Pokkaliibacter sp. MBI-7: one gene and its partner. The protein of the gene in region 1 interacts with the protein of each later gene in a pairwise test. Links are inferred from orthologs where the notes say so. Each region holds a gene or a part of one and is shown on either strand. Other genes may lie near its edges. The genes, in order: rpe and eno.

What was found.
Region 2: the proteins of rpe (region 1) and eno interact in binary tests that used the Escherichia coli proteins (3 or more experiments, as listed by UniProt). The link is inferred for Pokkaliibacter sp. MBI-7 from one-to-one orthologs.

Annotation. Positions count from the first base shown.
Region 1 is NZ_JARVTG010000001.1:1,041,732-1,057,851, forward strand. What follows is about bases 7,042-9,884. They hold rpe (ribulose-phosphate 3-epimerase), read right to left. Parts: upstream 8,881-9,884; coding sequence 8,203-8,880; downstream 7,042-8,202. Other genes in these bases: QCD60_RS04630 (type I restriction-modification enzyme R subunit C-terminal domain-containing protein), read right to left, coding at 7,042-7,215; QCD60_RS04635 (phosphoglycolate phosphatase), read right to left, coding at 7,295-7,981; QCD60_RS04645 (DUF3530 family protein), read left to right, coding at 9,008-9,884. In the rest of the region: QCD60_RS04610 (class I SAM-dependent DNA methyltransferase), read right to left, coding at 1-1,095; QCD60_RS04615 (DUF4276 family protein), read right to left, coding at 1,092-1,673; QCD60_RS04620 (AAA family ATPase), read right to left, coding at 1,670-2,863; QCD60_RS04625 (restriction endonuclease subunit S), read right to left, coding at 2,867-4,408; more of QCD60_RS04630, read right to left, coding at 4,405-7,041; more of QCD60_RS04645, read left to right, coding at 9,885-10,201; QCD60_RS04650 (cytidine deaminase), read right to left, coding at 10,232-10,654; QCD60_RS04655 (YaiI/YqxD family protein), read left to right, coding at 10,962-11,411; QCD60_RS04660 (dienelactone hydrolase family protein), read left to right, coding at 11,741-12,628; QCD60_RS04665 (helicase HerA-like domain-containing protein), read right to left, coding at 12,692-14,170; QCD60_RS04670 (peptidylprolyl isomerase), read left to right, coding at 14,317-14,595; QCD60_RS04675 (hypothetical protein), read right to left, coding at 14,731-15,519; QCD60_RS04680 (YceI family protein), read right to left, coding at 15,555-16,120. UniProt on the Escherichia coli protein: Catalyzes the reversible epimerization of D-ribulose 5-phosphate to D-xylulose 5-phosphate.
Region 2 is NZ_JARVTG010000001.1:4,229,306-4,234,715, forward strand. Bases 1-2,799 are described here. They hold eno (phosphopyruvate hydratase), read left to right. Parts: upstream 1-651; coding sequence 652-1,947; downstream 1,948-2,799. Other genes in these bases: QCD60_RS18655 (CTP synthase), read left to right, coding at 1-514; ftsB (cell division protein FtsB), read left to right, coding at 2,157-2,441; QCD60_RS18670 (tRNA pseudouridine(13) synthase TruD), read left to right, coding at 2,438-2,799. Outside these bases: more of QCD60_RS18670, read left to right, coding at 2,800-3,475; QCD60_RS18675 (protein-L-isoaspartate(D-aspartate) O-methyltransferase), read left to right, coding at 3,584-4,219; QCD60_RS18680 (DUF368 domain-containing protein), read left to right, coding at 4,246-5,172; QCD60_RS18685 (peptidoglycan DD-metalloendopeptidase family protein), read left to right, coding at 5,172-5,410. UniProt on the Escherichia coli protein: Catalyzes the reversible conversion of 2-phosphoglycerate (2-PG) into phosphoenolpyruvate (PEP). It is essential for the degradation of carbohydrates via glycolysis.

The DNA of each region.
Region 1 (16,120 bases):
GAAGAACACCACGTTGGCCTTCACGCCTTGCGCGTAAAAGATACCTGTTGGCAAACGCAAAATGGTGTGCACATCGCAGTTCTCCAGCAGCTTGCGGCGGATTTTTTCACCAGCCCCTCCTTCAAATAGCACGTTATCCGGCAGCACTACCGCTGCTTTGCCGTCGACTTTAAGCATGCTGACGATGTGCTGTAGAAAATTAAGCTGTTTGTTCGAGGTGGTTTCCCAGAAATCTTGTCGCTCGTAGGTGAGCGTCTCTTTATCTTCCTCACCTTCTTCATTGGTGATGGTCATGCTGCTTTTTTTACCGAAAGGCGGGTTAGCCAGCACGTAATCCACTTTTAGCTTTGGCTCGGAGATAAGCGCATCTGAGCGTTCGACGGAGGGCTCCCCGTCCAACTCGCCAATATTGTGCAAGAACAAGTTCATTAAGCACATGCGGCGTGTATTAGGCACAATTTCATTGCCGTGGAAGGTCTTATCGCGAAGGAATGCTTTTTGGCGTTTATCGAGATTGGAGCCAGGGCGGGTTAGCCAGTTGTATGCTCCTAGAAAGAAGCCGCCAGTACCGCAAGCGGGGTCGGCTATGGTTTTCATTGGCTCTGGTCTTATACAAGCAACCATGGCTTCAATGATTGCGCGTGGGGTAAAGTACTGCCCGGCACCACTTTTGGTGTCTTCTGCGTTTTTCTGCAAAAGTCCCTCGTACAAATCCCCTTTAGTGTCAGCACCGAGGCTTATCCAGCTTTCCGCATCAATGAGCTGCACTAGCCTTGAAAGCTTGGCGGGGTCTTGAATTTTATTTTGTGCCTTGAAGAAAATGGCACCTAGCATACCGTCTTCACTACCCAGTTTATTGAGCGTTCGAAAATACTGGCGCTCTAAGGGCTCACCAACTTTGGAAGTAAGGTTAGGCCAGTCATACCCATCAGGAATATGGGTATCGCGGTTATAAGGCTCCTGCGCATATTCATGCGCCAACTTTAGAAACAGCAGGTAGGTGAGTTGTTCCAGATAATCACCATAGCCCACACCGTCGTCGCGTAGTGTATGGCAGAAGTTCCAGACTTTCTGGACTAGGGTCGATGTATTCATGCTTGCTCGTTAATGAGTTCGTTTTCCAGGCGTCGGATTGCGCCAATCAAATTGCGGAAACTGGGTGATCGTTCATTTTCTAGGTTCAAGAGCTTGCCGATCTCTCGTGAACCGGCGACTTTTTCATAGCGTTGGCTAGTTAATTTTTTTAATTCAACGCTAGGGCTACCTAAATTATCAGGGGCTCGAAACTTTTTAACTTGCTGCTGCTTCGCCAACCCCTTTATTTGAAGAGCCTCCTCCACAGCCTGTAAATCCGCCAGATAGAAAGTCTCCAACTCCTTGCAGGCAATACGAACGATGCATTGAGCCGCCTTGCCGGATTCAACACACAGTTCGAGCAATTTGTTTTTCACCGCCAAGCAGTCAGGGTGACTATCCAGATCACGCAACACAATGAATCGCGCCTCCGGGTTTTGATAAGCGCGTATCTTGCGCGTCAGCTGTTTTTCCAGATCTTGCTTGCCCTCAAAGGGAATACATCGCACGCTGATTTCGGCGCTCAGCATTCTCGGTAACAAGGATTCCAGCATGGCCTTGGCGGAGGGTTCTTCGAGCAAAAAAACCAGCTCCTTCATTGCGGATCTACCCCATCAAAAAAGCCTTGTTTCCACAAATAACCCAGTTGATCACCCTCGGCGATATAAGCGGCGATTTGTTTATTGTCCTTGGCGCGGCGAATCTCGGTACAACCCTGTTGTTTGACCAGCCAGCAAACTTCTTCTATTTCTAACGCATTTAAAAAGTCGGGTGAGTGGGTGGAGACAAACACCTGCCCGCCGCGATTGGCATAGCTTCGAAATTCTTCAGCCAGCTCTGTCATGAGTCGGGGATAGAGCTGGTTTTCTGGCTCTTCTACACACAGTAAAGGGTGTGGTTTTGGGTCATACAACAGCACCAAGTAAGCAAACATTTTGATTGTGCCATCAGACACATAACGATCTAAAAACGGTGTTTTAAAAGAGCCATCCTGAAACCGCAGCGTCAGGTAGCCATCGTCCATTAACTTGGGTTCCACAGACGACACGCCCGGTACACGTCGCGCCATGGTGGCTAAGATACGTTTAAAGACCGATGTGTGTTGCTCGTGAAGGTAGCGCGCCACCAACGGCAGGTTTTCGCCAGACTCTGATAAATGCTCGGTTTCTCCTGCTGCGTCTTTACGCCCACGTGCCGCACTGATATGGAAGTCAGAAACATGCCAGTTTTCAATTAGCCGGCGAAACGCATTGGCTGCTTTAAATCGTTCAAATTGTCCAAGCCCCTTAATAGCCAGTGTATCTGGGGCAACCTGTTGTGTTTCTCGTTCGAGGGCTTCATCCGATTTATTGAAATCTTCCTCGTTTATGATGGCGTAACCTTCTCCACATGAAAAATCGAGAAAGTGATACGGGCTGCCATGACGCCCCCGCTTGTACCTCAGCAATTCCCTGAGGACAACCGGCATATTATTTTTTTCACCAATTTCTAACGAGTAGGTTACCAAACGCTCAATTCCGGTAATTTCCATGCGGTATTGCAGCTCAATCAGTATGGAATCTGTCTTGGGGTCGCAACCGCGACTTAATACTTCTGCAAACCGGCCACGTTTATCCAAGGCCTGCCGAACATTACCCTTGAGGCAGTCATGCAAAAAACCAAACACATCGAATAAGGTAGATTTGCCGGAGCCATTAGCCCCCACCACCACCATGAAAGATGGAATATCCCTCAGATGCACATCTTTAAACGCCTTAAAGTTCTGTAACCTAATGGATTCAATTTTCATAAGTTACTCCGATCTAATACTGCGTTTAGTTTTACGCCCACGCGTTTTTTTCACCGACTCCTTGGCAGCCCGCTCGGCACGGATACGCTCAAGCAGCACACTTGCTGGCTCGTCATTTGGGTCTTGCGGCACTAATTCACTCGCAAAGGCGGCACGGAGGATATTTTGGCGTTGGGCGCTGGATTGTTCGAGAGACAAATTCGTCGCTTCGTCTTGGCGCTTGATTACTTCGTTGCCGGCTTCAAATTCAGCCAGAACGATAGATTGCTCAGTAGTAGGTGGAAGTGGTATCGGCATTGTTAGTAGTGTGGAAAGACTAATGTTGTGCTGGCCAGCGGACGACGCAGCCCTAGCCTCTAACCATCGGCGCCCAGTATGGGCCGTGAGTACAGCCAAGATCCAACGGTGAACACAAGTTGTTTCGACACAACGCAACCGCAGCAGATAGGATGCGAAGTAATGTGGTGCTGGTAGGTCGGTAACCACTGCTGCCGCGCGCCCCACCAGTCCAATACTGCCGTTGGTTCTGATTACAAGAACATCGCCAATAGCTAGAGGGGCATCTTTATCCAGACTTAAATCAACATTCGAGAATTTCATGTCTCGAAGATCAAGGCTTCCACCACTTACGTTTGGGATACGCAGCACGGGAATACCATTGCTTTCGTAGCTGCACTTCACAGACGTACCGTAAGACGACTCAGCCACTAGTTGATCCAGGCTCGCCCAAACCCATCCCTCCGGCAATTCCGGTAAGTCGCTGGTATCCGGCTGCACCGGCTCAGGGTATTTCTTTTGCCAGTCTTTAGGGGGCTTTTTGCTTTGTTCTTTAAACTTGGCGAGCTGTTTGGCTTCCCAGCGGGCGCGGCGCTCGGTCAATATGCGCTCGAGCAGTTGCGCGCCGGTTTCCTTTGGCGAGTTGTTGGCTCGCCACTCAGCAGTAAGCGCGCCTTCCACAGCGGCTTTCAGCAGTGATTGCCGGTATTGCCCCAGCTTCTGTTGCGCAGCTTTGAGTTCGGCTACACCGGCATCGAGGTCGGAGAGTAGTTCTTCGAGTTTGGCGACGATGCGGGTTTGTTCGGCGGCTGGCGGTAGATGCAAGGGAAGCCCATGCAATGCTTCTAGTCGAATACCGCTCACAGTTGTGCCTGAACCTAAGTCTTGAATCACTCGCTGGTTAGCACCAACCCAATAAAGTAGAAAATCTGAACTGATCCCATTACCAAGCACAAGAGCTTTTAAATCTTGGTTAATTGCGCACGCCACAGTAGGACGTATCGCCCTACCGAGGGCAATGCGTGTAGCAACAATTAATGTGTTTGCCGGAATGAGGTTCGTGGCACTGTCTGCAATGGCTTCTTCAGAAATATGCTCCTCGGCATCATTAGGCCTCAATGCCTTCATATCTTTGACGGTAAACCAAGGTATATGCCCATCGAAGTAGGCTGGCACTTTGCGAGATGGCGTACCGCCTCCAATAACTGAAATTAAAGTGTTGCCCAGTGTTGTTTCAGTCCAACCTAGTGGCAAGTTAAACTCACTCACGCCACCAACTCCCCATTCATTTCATTTATCAAAGTATCCAACTCCTTACCAAACAGGCCCCAGACTTTTTGTAAGCCGCCTTTGTCGGCCAGTTCGGCGTAATCAAAATCGTCGCGGCTAATAGAGCAACTGCTCGCGATATGGTCTTTCATCAACCGCAGCCATTCGGTTTGCTCGGGGGTAAAGGCGGTGCCGCGTTGGGCGTTGTGGCGGAAGATCCAGGCTTGGAAGCGTTTATCCACTTCGTCGGCAAAGGGTTTGAGTTCGCCCTGCTCTCCATCGAGGCCCAAGGCAAAGCGCACCAAACTGACCAAATCGGTGAGCTGGCGTTTTTTATCGGCGCCTTTGACGGCGCTGGTTTGCACCCGTGCATAGGCGCTCCACAGGCGCTCGGTGGTGAGCATGAGTGGCGGTTTGCTCAGGTGTTCGTGGAGTTCTTCGAGCATGTCAAAGGTGAGTGCGCGGCGCTGGTAGGGTTGTTGGTAAAAAAAGCCCAGGGCGGCAATTTCGTCTTTGTGCTGTTTGATGTAGTCAGCAAAGGTTTGAATCACCGCTTTGGCTTGCGCTTCGGCTTGTTCGGAAAAGCCGCGAAAGGTCACTTGGTCGAGGTTGATGTGGTCGATGATTTGCTCGCGCTCGCGGCGGGCGCTTTCAATTTCATCGCGCAATTCGGGTTTGTCAAAGGGCGCACAGGCAGCGGCCACGCGCTCGGCGCGGGCGGCAGCAAGTTCTTCGGGCAGTAAGGTGTCTTCACTGCGGGTAATTCCCTTGGCTTTGGCGGTGGCCAAGGCGGTTTGCACAATGGCATCGGGGTCGAGCGCGGCAATCAAGCCCTTGCCGAGTTCGCCCACAGGAATACCGCCGCTGGCTTTTTCAATGCGCGCCTTGGCTTTGTCATCCAGTTGTTTGGCCAGACGCACCAAGCGGTTGGCCAGCGATAGCAAGGTGTCATCATCACGGCTGCCCATGGCCACACCTTGCATCAGGTCCTTCATGGCGATGCCGGGTTTCTTTTCCAGCGGACGGCTTTCGGTTTTCAGGGATTTTTCTACGCCCACAGCATCAATCAACACAAAGCGGGTTTTGGCGCCGGAGGCCGAGTTGCTGACGCGCTTAAGGCTGTCGCCATCGAGCGAACGCACGCCACGGCCTTTCATTTGCTCGTAATAGCCCTTACTGCGCACATCCCGCATAAACAACAGCACTTCCAGCGGTTTTACGTCGGTGCCGGTGGCGATCATATCCACGGTGACGGCGATGCGCGGGTTGTAGTCGTTACGAAAGCTGGACAGGATGCTGTCGGCATCTTCTTCAGCGCGGTAGGTGACCTTTTTGCAGAAGGCATTCCCCTGACCATAGACCTCGCGCACCATGTTGATAATGTCGTCAGCATGGCTGTCGGTTTTGGCGAAAATCAGGGTTTTGGGTGTTTCTTTACGCGCCGGAAATATCTGCGTTTCCACTGCGGATTTCATGGCCTGGATGACGTTGCGAATTTGGCTTGGGTTGACCACCGATTTGTCGAGGTCTTTACCTGTGTAAGCAATTTCCTCCTCCGTTTCCCCCCAGCGCTTCTTACGAGTGGCTCGATCCCGATGATCAACCCACCAACCTTGTTTGACCACGCTGCCTGCGGCGGTGAACTCGGTTTCAATTTCGTAGACGTCGTAACCGACGTTTACGCCATCGGCGACCGAATTTTCGTAGCTGTATTCGGCAACGATATTTTCGTTAAAAAAGCCGAAGGTGCGTTTGTCGGGGGTGGCGGTAAGGCCAATCAGGCTGGCATCAAAGTAATCGAGCACCTGTTTCCACAGGTTGTAAATGCTGCGGTGACATTCGTCGATGATGATGAAATCGAAAGTTTCCACCGGTACCGCCGCGTTGTAGCGCACCCACTTTTCCTGCTTGGCGGTTTGCTGCACTTCATTGAGTGACACATCTTCGGCCGATTCATCAATGGGCTCGCCACTCAAAATGGAATACATGCGCTGGATGGTGCTGATACACACCTGCGAATGAGGGTCAATATTGGGCGAGGCCAGCCGCTGTACGTTGTAGAGTTCAGTGAATTTGCGACCATCATCCGGCGGGGTGTAGGCCATAAATTCCTGATGGGCCTGCTTGCCGAGATTGCGGGTATCCACGAGAAAGAGAATGCGCTTAGCACCGCCGAATTTGAGCAGGCGATACACAGAAGTGATAGCGGTAAAGGTTTTACCGGCGCCGGTGGCCATATGCACAAGGGCGCGAGGCTTGTTCAGCGCCAGCGATTTTTCCAGACCGGTGACGGCGCTGATTTGGCAATCGCGCAGGTTGCGTTCCGGTAGCGGTGGCATTTGTTCGGCCAAGCGACGGCGCAGGCTATTTATCGCTCCGCTGGGTAAGGGGGGCTGCGCTAACCATGTGGCGAGTGTTTCTGGTTTGAAAAAATGAAAAAGTTCGCGAGAGCGCGGTATGGGGTCAGCACCGTCGGTAAATCGGATGATCTGGCCGGTAGCTTCGAACAAAAATCGCAGTGGCGTGCTGTCTTTGCGCCATTTTAGCGTCGCAGTGGCATAGCGCTCTGTTTGGCTTTCGGTAACGGTGAGGTTTTCGCCTGCAGCGTCTTTTTTAGCTTCAATCACGCCTACCGCCGTGCGATTAACAAACAGCACGTAATCCGCCGGACCGGTATCAGTGGGGTACTCGCGCACGGCTACGCCGACGCCAGCGCCGAGGTTGAGCTGCTTCATGTCTTGAATGACCCAGCCCGCCAGCTCCAGCTTTTGGTCAATCAGTTGGCGTGCTTTAGTCTCTGGTGTCATAAAACGGCTCCCTATTGCCTGCAAAAGCACTACACATCTCTAGCCACATGATTTTCAACAAGTTGCTGGTCACTGGCACTCAGGCCACCAGCTGATCAATCCGACTGACCAGCTGATCCGGCTGGCTCAGGCTGATGTCATCACCGTGGTTATAGCCGTAAGGCACCGCGACCACTTTCATACCGGCATTGCGGGCAGCTTCAATATCATGACGGGAATCCCCCACCATCAGGCAGGCAGCAGGCTCCACCTGCAGTCGGCGGGCGGCTTCCAGCAAGGGGGCTGGATCAGGCTTACGTTGTGGCAGGGTATCGCCGCCGATAATCACGCTAAAGCAGTCAGCGATACCCAGTTGCTCCAGCAGCGGCAGGGTGAAGCGTTCAGGCTTGTTGGTAACGACGGCCAGTCGCAGCCCCTGTTGCTGCAGTGCCCGCAGACCAACAGCAACGCCCTCATAGAGGCGGCTGAACTGGCCATTGCTGGCATCGTAGCTGCTCTGGAACAACGGCAGCGCCTCGTCAAAACGCTGTAATGCGGGGTGATCAGGAGCAAAGTGAATATCGCCGGTGAGGGCGCGCTGGATCAGATTGACCATGCCATTACCCACCCAGTTGCGTACCTGGCTCTCACCCGCTTCAGGTAGTTGCAGCTGGCGCAGCATGCCGTCCACAGCCGCCGCCAGATCAGGTACTGAGTCTACCAGCGTGCCATCGAGATCAAACAGAACCGCACGGCAGGCAGTGACCGGAAACAACTGGGCAATCATGATCCTTGATCCTCGCACCTCAGCAACGACGCCACGACCGCAGGTGCTGGCGGCACGTGGCTGACAGGTAAGCATCCAGCTCAGACAATGCTGTCTACAGCACAGCGCAATCACCACTGCGCAGCGTAATCACAACAGCAGCATTGAACTATCCACCGAGCGTCAGGGTCAATTCACCGTTATCTGCGCCGACGCCCGGCAGACCATGGACAGGGATTCGGTTACACGGCTTGCTGTTTGGCCAGCTCCAGACGCATGGCATCAATCGTGGCCTTGTAATCAGGGCTGTTGAAAATGGCAGAACCCGCCACGAAAGTGTCTGCGCCGGCCGCGGCAATTTCACCGATGTTGGCGACACCGACTCCGCCATCGATTTCCAGACGGATGGGCAGCCCGGATGCATCAATCAACTGGCGAGCCTGACGCAGTTTGGCCAGCGTACCAGGGATAAACTTCTGCCCGCCGAAGCCTGGGTTAACCGACATCAGCAGGATCATGTCGACCTTATCCAGCACGTGTTCAAGCACATGCAGAGGCGTGGCCGGGTTGAACACCAGACCTGATTTGCAGCCTCCATCGCGGATCAGCTGCAGGGAGCGGTCGATATGCTCGGAGGCTTCAGGGTGGAAGGTGATATAGGTAGCGCCCGCTTCGATAAAGTCGCCGATGATGCGATCAACCGGCTTCACCATCAGATGCGCATCGATGGGCGCGGTGATGCCATAGTTGCGCAAAGCCTTGCACACCATGGGTCCGATGGTAAGGTTAGGCACGTAGTGGTTGTCCATCACGTCGAAGTGGACGATATCCGCGCCCGCAGCCAGTACAGCATCCACTTCTTCCCCCAGACGGGCAAAATCAGCAGAGAGAATCGATGGCGCAATCAGGTAGTCAGTCATGGTAAGGCGTTCCACTCTTTCTCGGACTCGTTGGCAAAAATCAGATGTTCGGCGCCTGGCCGGTAATACCTCAGACTCTGGTCGCACTTGCGCTGCGCTCAACACCCAACCGACCGCCACGGTAGAGGTGGAGACTGGTTTACGCGCCAAACGCCATGCCCGCAACACAACTCCGGCGATGCCGCCGGGAGCCTGGCTGAACAGGGCGTCATTGTACGTCAAAAGCCTGGGGGGTGCAGGCGCAATCCTGCTTTGTCTGGTGTTAGGGTCGGCACTGGTCAGAGCAGAATCGGCAGGCACACCGGCCAGCGATCCCGCCAGCACCACGCCGCCTGCAACAGATGCCAATGGTCAGAGTGGCGGGAGTGCTCCTGCTGCCGATCAGGCTCCTGCTCAGCGGGTGATGCTGGACCCAGTGACAGAACAGATCGCCGCGCTGGCCAAGCAGGAGCATCCTCCTACGCAGGTACTGACCCTCGGTGAAGCACCGGATCAGTATCTTGGTCTGTTTGTTGCGCACAACACGGCCCTGCTGTCGGGCGGAATCATTGTTGTGCCCGATGACGGCACCCATCCTGACTGGCCCGGCCCGATTCACGCATTGCGTCTGCGCTTACCCGATTACGGCTGGGACAGTCTCAGTATTGCCATCCCGCCGGTGCCTGACATGGTGATTCCGGAACGCACCATGCCTGTCCTGAGCACAGTCGATGAGCTGAAAAAGCAGGCCGAACAGGGACAGGCAGGTCAGGCTACACCGGCAGAATCCAAACCAACAGAACCGCCGGCGGCCGCGACGCCACTGCCCGAGCAGGCGGCACCTGCGGCCCCCGCAGCGCCAGCGGCAACAGAAGAAAAGCCCAAGCCGAACTATGTTGAAGTGATCAATCAGCGTATCCAGAAAGCAGAGGACTATCTGCGCGCTCAGGGGGCAGAAAAGATTGTTGTCGTGGGCATCGGCACCGGGGCTGCGCAGGCCGCCCGCTATCTGGCCGGGAAGGGAGATAACCAGTCTACGCTGGTGATGATCGATGTGCGTGATCCGGGCGATACCGACAAGATCGATATCATGGCGACGCTCGCCGGGCTGGACGCCCCTGTGCTCGATCTTTATCACGGGGATCGCAACAACCTGCAAGCCAAGATGCGCCGCGACAATGCCCGTCGCTACGGCAAGCTGGCCTTTGAGCAGATTCGCCTGCAACCGCGCCCCGGCAATCCGGCGGAAGACTGGGCGTTTCTGGTACAGCGGGTCAGAGGCTGGCTGAAAACCCGTCAGCAGGAACAACCTGTCGATCCGCGCCCCAAACAGGCCAGCTGAAGCCCGTCTGGCGGGCTTCTTCTGCACGGCTCAGGGTGTTGTGAAACTACTGAAGCTGGCAGGCAGCAATTCAGCCATGGTCCATACCTGAATGGCATTACTGTCACAGGTGGCGATGACTTCACGCTCTCCGGGGAAGAACTCCACCATGACCTGCCGGCAGGCGCCGCAGGGTGAATAGAGCGTATCGCCCGGCATGTAAATCAGCATGGAGACAAACTCAGCGTGCGCATGGCCCTGAGCAATGGCACTGAAAATCGCTGTACGCTCGGCACAGTTGCCAAGGCCATAGGAGATATTCTCCACATTGCAGCCCGGCACGATCTGGCCATCAGCCAGTAACAGCGCCGCCCCGACAGGAAAGTGACTGTAGGGAATATAGGCCCGGCTGGCAGCCGCCTTGGCTACAGCCTTCATCTGTGCCAGCAACTGGGGATCGGTGGAAGGCTTCATTGGCACTCCTATAGCTTGATTGGCAATCCTGACGGACAGTCACGCTTCATTTACAGCGGCCAGCACAGGCTGGCGGGTCAGCCAGATTAACCAAGGTGCAGCGCAGCACCAAGCACTTTTTGACCATGCGGTCAGCAAATGCATTCAGCTCAGCGTCCATCGCAGTTTGGCCATGCAGCCGGACAGCAAATCCGCTACCCTGAATGCCCTGTTTAACGCCGTTCAGAATGTATTCACCCTCGCGCGAGCCAGCAGGCCGCTGAAATCGTGAGTACACCCCTGATCCTGTTTCTATCGAGGTCTGCCAATGGCTATCTGGGTTGACGCTGACGCCTGCCCCAATGTCATCAAGGAAATCCTGTTTCGTGCTGCGGAGCGCAAGCAGGTACAAACGACACTGGTTGCCAACCAGCCCCTGCGTGTCCCCGGCTCGCGCTTTATTCGCGCCATTCAGGTCGCGGCAGGGTTTGACGTCGCCGACCATGAAATTGTCCAGCGAGTGGAGAAAGGTGATCTGGTCATTACCGCTGACCTGCCCCTGGCGGCAGAAGTCATCGATAAAGGGGCACTGGCGCTCAACCCCCGTGGTGAGTTGTATACCAGGGAGAATGTTCGGGCCCGGGTCAACATGCGTGACTTTATGGAAACCCTGCGCTCCAGCGGCATCCACACGGGAGGGCCTGCGACGCTGAATGCCAATGATCGTCAGCAGTTTGCCAATGCGCTGGATCGTTATCTGGCACAACACACCAAGTAAGCAACGGGCAAACCGCTGACACATTACGCAGCGGACCTTTTCCACTCCCAACGTTTTGTGCCGAGCTGTTGCATCAGCTTGAGCCGTCTATACTTGCTCCCCATGTAACACTCACCTGCGGTTGTGTCGGTCAGCCTGTTAACGGAGCCGACACACGTCAGCAAAGGCTGTCCGTATATGGCAGCGTCTTTTTCGACAACGCCGGTGAGTAGTAGTATCGCTGGATTCGGTCGCCCGAGTAGTACAAGGATGCGCCGTCCGCTCAGGAGCGCTGCATGAGAGCAGCCCCCTCCGACCTACTCACTGCAAGCTGTGCAAGGAGCAATGTTATGTCTATACGTCCGACGCTGTTGGCTTTGACACTGGGAATCATGGCCACCGGCATCACCACCGCTTATGCTGCGGAAAGCAGCAGTACCTGTGACCTGAAATGCCAGATGACGGAGCTGCCAGCCAAAGCAGAGACGCGCACGACGGTGACTGCAGGGCAGCAAAACCTGACACCCGAGCAGCAGGCTGCCAAGCAGGTTGCAGAAAGCCCTCGCTACCGCGCTTTTGTACCCAGTACCTATAACGGCAGTGTGTCCTTCCCTCTGGTCGTGGTGCTACACCCAAGCGGTGCCGATGAGAATGGTCCGTTCATGGCCAGACAGCTGGCAGAACTGGCAGAGAAGAAAGGCTATATCGTAGTCGCCCCGCTGGGCTATGACAGCACCGCGGGTTACGGCAGCACATACCCTATCGTGCAGACCTTCGCCGCCAAAGACGGCATGAGTGGCATCACCATCCCCAACCCGCAAAGCAATTACCTCAGTGAAGTGGCCGTCATGAGCACCCTCGCCAAGGTCAAACGGGAAATGAATATTGATGCCTCACGGGTCTATCTGATGGGCTATGGCATGGGCAGCATCGGCGCCCAGCATCTGGCAGCCAAATATCCCAATGAATGGGCCGCGATCGCCCCTGCCAGCGGTGCGATCACTGCCGCCAGCTATCCTTTCAGCGCTCTTGCAGCCAACCACGTGGCAGCCCTTTACATTCAGGGCGAAAAGGACCGTTATACCCCCGCCAATGCGGTTGAGGATCTGTACAACCAGGCCCGCCGTGCCGGAGTCGATGCGCGGCTGATCAAGGTACCCAATGCCGACAATACCAATGCCTGGGTCGGCGCCCTGCCTCAGACCTTCGACTTCTTCAGCAACCACCGCAAATACTGAGTACTGCTGTAGCAGATCGCAGCAGCCGGGAGCCACGACCAATGCCGTGGCTCCCCGTGCTGACTATCGCTTGAGAATGGACCCCAATACACCGCGAATAATCTGTCGCCCCAGCTGGCTGCCCACGGCCCGGGCAATGCTCTTCATGAACGACTCAGCGACTGACTCACGTTGCCGTCCGGCACTGCGCCCTGCGGTGCTCGTCGGGGCTGTCGTGGCGTGCTGAGCCACCTGCTGGTGCATCCTCTGCTGCAGGATTTCATGGGCAGAATGCGGGTCGACAGGTGTTTCGTATTTTCCGGCCAGCGCATCAAGCGCATTCAGTTGCTTGCGTGTGCCATCGTCCAGCGGTCCAATCTGTGTCGCCGGTGGGGCAATCAGGGTACGCTGCACCATGCCCGGCACACCGTCATGCTCCAGCACCGACACCAGCGCCTCGCCCACCCCCAGCTCGGTAATGACCGTTTCCGTGTCCAGAGCAGGATTGCTGCGAAAGGTCTGCGCCGCCACACGCACGGCTTTCTGATCCTTGGGGGTATAGGCACGCAGTGCATGCTGAATGCGATTGCCCAGCTGCCCCAGAATCACATCGGGGATATCCGCGGGGCTCTGGCTGATGAAATAGATGCCGACGCCCTTGGAGCGAATCAGTCTGACGACCTGCTCCACCTTTTCAACAAAGGCCCTGGGAGCACCGTTGAACAGCAGATGAGCCTCATCGAAAAAGAATACAAACCGGGGCTTGGGCTGATCTCCCACCTCCGGCAGATTCTCGAACAGCTCCGACAGCAGCCACAGCAGAAAGGTGGAGTAAATGCGCGGTGTCTGGATCAGCTTCTCCGCCGCCAGCACATTGACGATACCCTGACCGTTGTCATCACAGCGGATCAAATCCTCAATCTGCAGCGCCGGTTCACCAAAAAACTGCTCTGCCCCCTCTCTTTCCAGCAGTAATAATCGACGCAGAATGGCACTGACCGTGGATTTGGCAATGCGAGTATAGCCCTGATCTGCAGTGGGATTATGCTCGGCCAGATAGTTGAGGGTGGTTTTCAGGTCATTGAGGTCCAGCATCAACATGCCTTCGTCATCGGCATATTCAAAGGCCTGCGTCAGCACTCCTTCCTGGGTGTCATTCAGTTCCAGCAACCGGGCCAGTAACTGCGGTCCCAGCTCAGACAGGCTGACCCGTACCGGAAAGCCCTTCTCCCCAAGGACGTCCCAGAATACCGCCGGGCACTCGGCAAACTGAAAGTCCTGCAGGCCCAGCTTGGTTACCCGCTCCGCCACCTTGGGGTGAGGCTTGCCGGGAGCCGCTATACCGGACAGATCCCCTTTCACATCGGCGACGAATACCGGGACTCCCAGGCGGGAAAAGCGTTCGGCCAGCCCCTGGATAGTGACGGTTTTGCCTGTTCCCGTCGCACCGGCGACCAGACCATGTCGGTTGGCATAACGAGGATTCAACTGAAGGACGGGCAGGGTTTCCTGAGCCATACCGCTGCTCAGACTTCCACCGATTAAGATACCTTGCTCCTGCATGGCATACCTCTGGACTGACAGTTGATATTGGCCCAATGCTGCCTCAAGGAAGTGATGAGCACCAGCTGTGATTTGTCTCACCAGAATGCTGCAGGTATCCTGCTGGGCAAATTGACATTCCCCGTTGTAACTGAGAGGAGAACACCATGCCCGTAGCAAGCGCCCGTCATATTCTGGTCAAAAGCAAGGAAGAAGCCGAACAGCTGAAGGAGCGTATCGCCAAAGGTGAAGACTTTGCCACTCTGGCCAAAAAGCACTCAACCTGCCCGTCAGGCAAGCAGGGTGGTGATCTGGGCGAGTTCCGCCCCGGTATGATGGTCAAACCCTTTGATGATGTCGTATTCAAGGAAGCCGTACTGGAAGTACACGGCCCGGTCAAAACCCAGTTTGGCTACCATCTGGTTCAGACCCTGTACCGTCGTTGATTGCCAGGCCGGGATCGTCTTCACGACCCTGCCGGCAGAGCGGTAACGCAGTAATAAAAAAGGCGGGATCACACTCCCGCCTTTTTACTTCTCTCACAATCAGTGCTCTCGCCATAACAGGCCAGACGTCACCGGTCAGTAAGCCATTTCCTGTGGCCAGACCTGCCAGGCAACGATGGCAACACCCACTGCCAGCACCACTACGGCAACGCCGGGCCGACGCAGCTGTGATGCAGCCAGTAAAGGCATAATCAGGCTGGCGGTGATGGCCAGTGCAGGCACCTCAACAAAGAGGTGGGCATAAGCCCCCAGCACGCACAGGAATGTCACTACCACGGCGGTCATCTCAGCACTCAGCTGTGGACGCTGTCCACGCAGAATCGGGATGCAGCACAGCGACGTCAGCACGGCCGTCAAAGCACCGATCAGCTGTCCCACCAGCACCGATCCACCCAGAGCGGTGGACACCGCCAGCAACGAGCCAGACAGGAACAGGCCCAGCTCCACCCAGCGCAGACCGGCGACTTTCTGCCAGCCCAGTTGCAGCAACAGCGTCAAACCTCCTGCCAGCACCAGCCACGACAGCACTTCCTGCAGCGGCATACGCTTCCACAGGCTGAGTGCCACCACAGCCATCATGACGATGGCAGCCAGGGTTTGCACCACGGGTTGCAGACGACGCAGCAACAGTACCACCACCGGCAGCAGGCTCATCCAGAACAGCCAGTCCAGTGCCTGACGCGGCATCAGACTGAAGCTGGAATGCAGCCCGACAACGCCCATCATGACACCGGCACTGACCGCCAGAGGTTGCCAGCGGGGACGCCAGAACCACAGCAGAATACCTATCGGTAGTGCCACCAGTACCGGCCAGACCAGCACTGGCAGTAGCATGGTGATGATTGAAGGTGACTCACCGTACATGGACTATCCCCGTCTGAAATGAGAGATGAAAGGGATTACTTACGTACGCCTTCGATACGCACAGTGATGTCAGTTTCGTCGGTTACACCAGGAATGAAGTTGGTGATACCAAATTCAGAGCGCTTGATCTGGGTGGTAGCCACAAAACCAGCACGGTAGCCGCCCCAGGGATCTTTGCCTTCGCCGACTTTATGCAGAGTGAAGGTGATGGGTTTGGTAACGCCGTGCAGAGTCATGTCACCGGTCAGCTCGCCGCCGTTGGCATCACCTTTGTAAGCAGTGCTTTTGAAGGTCAGTTCGGGGAACTGTTTCACATCCAGAAAGTCCGGGCTGGACAGATGCTTGTCACGGGGCTCGTAGTTGGTGTCGATGCTGGTGGTATCGATAACCAGGCTGACTTTGGAGGTATCAGGCTTGTCAGCGTCGTAGCTGAAGTCACCACTGAACTTGCGGAACTGGCCCAGTGTCTGGCTGACGCCCAGGTGACCAATCACAAAGGAAACGCTGGAGTGCGCGGGGTCGACGTTGTAGTCAGCAGCGAAGGCACCGGCAGCAAAGGCGGTGGTCAGGGCAAACACAGAGGCTTTCAGAACAGATTTCA
Region 2 (5,410 bases), 3.2 Mb from region 1 along the record:
ACCCTACCTAGGTATCTGTCTGGGAATGCAGGTAGCGGTTATCGAGTTTGCCCGTAACGTTGCCAAGCTGGAAGGCGCCAACAGCACTGAATTCAAACCCAAAGGGCCACATCCCGTTGTTGCTTTGATTACTGAATGGGTCGCAGAAGACGGTTCAGTCGAGATGCGTGACGAGGGCTCTGATCTGGGCGGCACCATGCGCCTGGGTGGTCAGGAGTGCCGTCTACTTGAAGGTACTCAGGCTTACAAATGCTACGGTAGCGATGTCATTAGTGAACGTCACCGTCATCGTTACGAATTTAACAATAACTATCTGGGTCGTTTGACCAATGCAGGTCTGACCATTTCCGGTCGCTCAATGGATGGCGCGTTGGTCGAAGTGGTTGAAGTGCCTGATCATCCCTGGTTTGTGGCCTGCCAATTCCACCCTGAGTTCACCTCTACTCCTCGCGATGGTCATCCGCTGTTTACAGGTTTCATCCAGGCCGCGGTGGACTATTCGGACAAACAATAAAATACTAACGGGCTCCCCAGAGGTATAACCTCTGGGGCAGGCTGTATCGGACTGGTTCGACAACTTTGCCGGGAACTCATAGAGTGAGCATCCCCCGGATTTTATCAGCCACCTTTTAACAGGGAGCAGAGATTGGTATGACTCAAATCGTCGATATCAAAGCACGTGAAGTTTTGGATTCCCGCGGCAATCCCACTGTCGAAGCGGATGTAATTCTGTCCTGTGGCACTGTTGGCAGTGCCTGTGCCCCTTCTGGCGCATCGACTGGTTCGCGCGAAGCGCTTGAGCTGCGTGATGGCGATAAGAGCCGTTATCTAGGCAAAGGTGTTCTTACCGCAGTGAAGGGTATCAACACTGAAATTCGCGCAGCCTTGCTGGGCAAGGATGCGGTGAATCAGCGTGAAATCGATAACATCATGCTGGCCCTTGATGGGACCGAGAACAAAGCCCGCCTTGGCGCCAATGCTATTCTGGCTGTTTCTCTGGCATGTGCCAAAGCAGCGGCTGCCGCCAGGAATATCCCGCTGTATCAGCATATCGCCGATATTAACGGTACCCCTGGTGTGTACTCCATGCCTGTACCTATGATGAACATCCTCAATGGTGGAGAACATGCTGACAACAACGTGGACATTCAGGAGTTCATGGTACAGCCTGTAGGCGCTCCAAGCTTTGCTGAAGCACTGCGCTACGGTGCAGAGATTTTCCATAACCTGAAAAAGGTCTTGTCTGAGCGCGGCCTGAATACTGCGGTCGGTGATGAGGGTGGATTTGCGCCTAATCTGGGTTCCAACGAAGAAGCGCTGGTTGTCATTCAGGAGGCGGTGGCCCGCGCTGGGTATCAGCTGGGTGACAACATCACCCTGGCGCTGGACTGTGCTTCTTCTGAGTTCTATAAAGATGGTCAGTATCAGCTTTCTGGCGAAGGTAAGACCTTTGATTCTGCGGGCTTCGTGAACTATCTGGATGATCTGTCGCAGAAATATCCTATCGTTTCTATCGAAGACGGTCTGGATGAGTCTGACTGGGCAGGTTGGGCGATTCTGACCCAACAGATTGGTACCCGCGTTCAGTTGGTTGGTGATGACCTGTTTGTAACCAATACCAAGATCCTGAAAGAAGGCATTGAGAAGAGTATCGGCAACTCCATTCTGATCAAGTTCAACCAGATCGGTTCGCTGTCTGAAACGCTTGATGCGATCAAAATGGCCAAAGAGGCTGGATATACCGCAGTAATCTCTCACCGTTCAGGTGAGACTGAAGACACCACTATTGCTGATCTGGCAGTGGGTACCGCTGCCGGGCAGATCAAGACAGGTTCTTTGTGCCGTTCTGATCGTGTATCCAAGTACAACCGTCTTCTGCGTATCGAGGAAGAACTGGGCGACAAAGCTGTTTATCGCGGTCGTTCAGAGATCAAAGGTCAGGCATAAGCCTGATTGAATTAAAAAGGGGAGCTCAGCTCCCCTTTTTTGCTTTCTCAAAACGGTTACCTGCAACTTGACAGTGGGAACTTACTTCCCTGAAGGTTGGGGGTTGGTTAGCATAAGGCTTTATTTTGTCCTGCTTCTTTGTTCAGGCTTGGATAAAGGGCAGCATGAGGTGTTCGTAGCGCTAATGAACACAGTGGGAAGCGAAACAAATGAAGCGTCTGGTACTTGTCCTGTTGCTGCTCTGTGCAGGATTGCAATATCGACTCTGGTGGGGAGAGGGGAGTTTGCCGGACCTCTGGGCTCTGAAAGACTCTATACAGCAGCAGCGGCAACTTAACGAGCGTTTGGAACATCGTAACAATTTACTCGAAGCTGAAGTGGATGATCTCAAACAAGGTATGGCTGCCATTGAAGAGCGGGCACGCAGTGAGTTGGGCATGATTCGGGAAGGTGAGACCTATTATTTGTTGTTGGAGCCAGAAAAGCAGCCATGAGTTTGTTACCTGATTGGCGCTATGCCGTATCGATGCCAGCAGTGCAGGGGCAGCTTAAAGTTTCTCCTGAGGACTTTGTAGTTATTGAGGAGCTGGGGTTTGAGCCTGAAGGGCAGGGCGAACACCTTTATGTCTGGGTTGAAAAACGGGAACTCAATACAGATGATGCTGCACGAGTATTAGCCAAGTGGCTCAAGTTGCCGCTGCGTGCTGTCAGCTATTCAGGCATGAAGGATCGTAATGCTCGGACTAGTCAGTGGTTCAGTCTTCATCTGCCTGGCAAAAGCATGCCAGATATAGCAGGCTTTCAGCACGAGAACATGCGTATCCTGCGCTGTGTGCGTCACAGTCGTAAGCTGAAACGTGGGATGCATCTACGCAATCATTTTGAGATTCACCTGCATCAGTTGAGAGGTGAGGTGGGCTCCTTAGCAGAGCGCTTGCAACGCATTGGCCTTGAAGGTGTTCCGAATTATTTTGGTGAGCAGCGCTTTGGGCGAGAGGGCTATAACCTGCAGATGGTTGAGCGGTTATTTGCGGGGGAGCTGGATCGATTATCACCTTATAAGCGCGGGTTGTTTCTATCTACAGCGCGGAGTTTTATTTTTAATCAGGTACTGAGCGAGCGCATAGCTGCTGGCTCCTGGACTACGCTGTTGTCGGGTGAGGCTGTTTATGATCAGGCGAACAATACGGTCTCTATTGTCGAGCAGGTCAGTGAGGGGTTGCTGAGTGCGTGTGCAATGGGACAAGTGGGGCCGACGGGGCCGCTATGGGGTAAGGGATACGGATGCCGCAGTGTCTGTGAGTCATTTGAGCAGGACGTCATATCGCCATGGCTAGCCTGGTGTACCGGTCTTGAGTCTTTCGGTCTTCACCATGAGCGACGAGCGCTACAGTTGCGTCCGGTTAACGTCCAGTCTGATCTGAGGGATGACCGCCTGAGTCTGTCTTTCAGCTTGCCCCGTGGTGGTTTTGCTACCTCGGTGATACGTGAATTGTGCGTTGTGCATGCTCAGTCGGATGCTGGATAATTTTCACTAGCGTTCTCGGTATGAATGCTGTCAAAGATGTCTGTAGTTGGGCCCAATGATCTGTATTCAGGAGTAGGAGTGACTGATTTCCAGTTGGATGGTATTGGTATGACCTCTGCCAGAACTCGCGAGCGAATGATTGCTCGCTTGCTGGAGCAGGGGATAAGCGACCAGGAGGTGTTAGATGTGATGCTTCGCATCCCACGGCACCTTTTTGTCGATGAGGCTTTGGCACATCGTGCCTATGAAGATACCGCACTGCCAATTGGCTATCAGCAGACTTTATCCCAGCCTTATGTGGTCGCCAGAATGACAGAGCTTATTCTGGGGGCCAGAAGAATGGAAAGGGTGCTGGAAGTCGGAACCGGGTCAGGCTATCAGAGTGCCGTGTTGGCCGCTCTGGCAGAACATGTATACACTCTTGAGCGCATCCGCCCCTTGCATGAGCGGACCCGCAAGCGTCTGCAACAGTTGAAAGTTTATAATGTATTTCCTCGTTACTCGGACGGTACAGTCGGATGGCCAGAAAAAGGCCCCTACGATGCAATTCTGGTGACTGCCGCCGCTGAGCAGGTACCGTACGAGCTTCTGGCTCAACTGGCGGAAGGTGGCGTACTGGTTATTCCGGTTGGAGGGCAGGAGGCGCAGTCACTGCGGCGTATCCGTCGTCAGCAAGACCAATATCATGAAGAAATGCTGGAACCTGTTCGATTTGTGCCTCTGCTCAAGGGCCGTCTACGCTAATTGATCTAATGGAATGAATCCCTTTTATGGAACGTATTTTTCTTTTTCTCAAGGGCATGGCTATGGGGGCGGCAGATGTTGTTCCCGGTGTTTCTGGTGGAACGATTGCCTTTATTTCCGGTATCTATGAAGAGTTACTGCTGACCATTCGCAATATCCATCCGCGTCTGTTTTTCTCACTATTTCGCAAAGGGGTGCTGGTCACCTGGCGAGAAGCGAATGGTTCATTTCTGGCAGTACTGCTAGCGGGAATACTGACCAGTATTCTGACTCTGGCCAAAGGTATTAGCTGGTTGCTCGAATTTTATCCTCTATTGATCTGGGGCTTTTTCTTTGGTCTGGTCATGGCATCTTGCCTGCTAATTGCGCGTCAAGTTGAGCGTTGGCGTACTGACACACTTTTGAGTCTCGTGCTGGGTGTACTGCTGGGCTGGATATTAACTCAGGGTTTTGCATTTTCTATGCCTCCAACCTCGTTCAATTTGTTTATTGGTGGTGCGATAGCCATCTGCGCGATGATCCTGCCCGGCATTTCTGGCAGTTTCATATTGCTTATTTTAGGACTCTATCAACCCGTCCTGTCGGCGGTTAAACAGCTCCAGTTCTCGACGCTCTTAATCTTTGTCTGTGGTTGCGTTACCGGATTAATGGGCTTTTCACGTGTGCTCAGCTGGTGCTTGCAACATTATCGTGCAATGACTCTGGCGATTTTGACGGGCTTTATGGTGGGTTCGTTAGGGAAAGTGTGGCCATGGAAGATTACCCGGGCCTATCGGCTCGATAGTCATGGTCAGTCTGTGCCTTTATTACAAGACAGTGTATTGCCTCACTCTTATCAAGGGTTGACGGGCCAGGCCCCGATGACGTTTGCGGTGCTGGCTCTGATGTTGCTGGGAGTGATGGTTGTTTTGGGATTGTCCAGAGCCGCTTCTGTTCAGGAGGCGCGTGGTTGATGTCTAACATAGCAATAAGAGGTTTGGTACTGGTGATGTTGATGCTGCTTGCAGGCTGCTCTAGCAACAGCAAATATGCACCAGTCAGCGATCTTTCTGCCCGTGCTCATGCGGGTGATGTTGCCGGTAAACATGTGGTCAAGACAGGCGAGACTCTGTACTCAATCGCCTATCGCTATGGTCGTGATTACAAGGAGCTGGCACGTCAGAACAGCATACCGGCACCGTACACTATCTA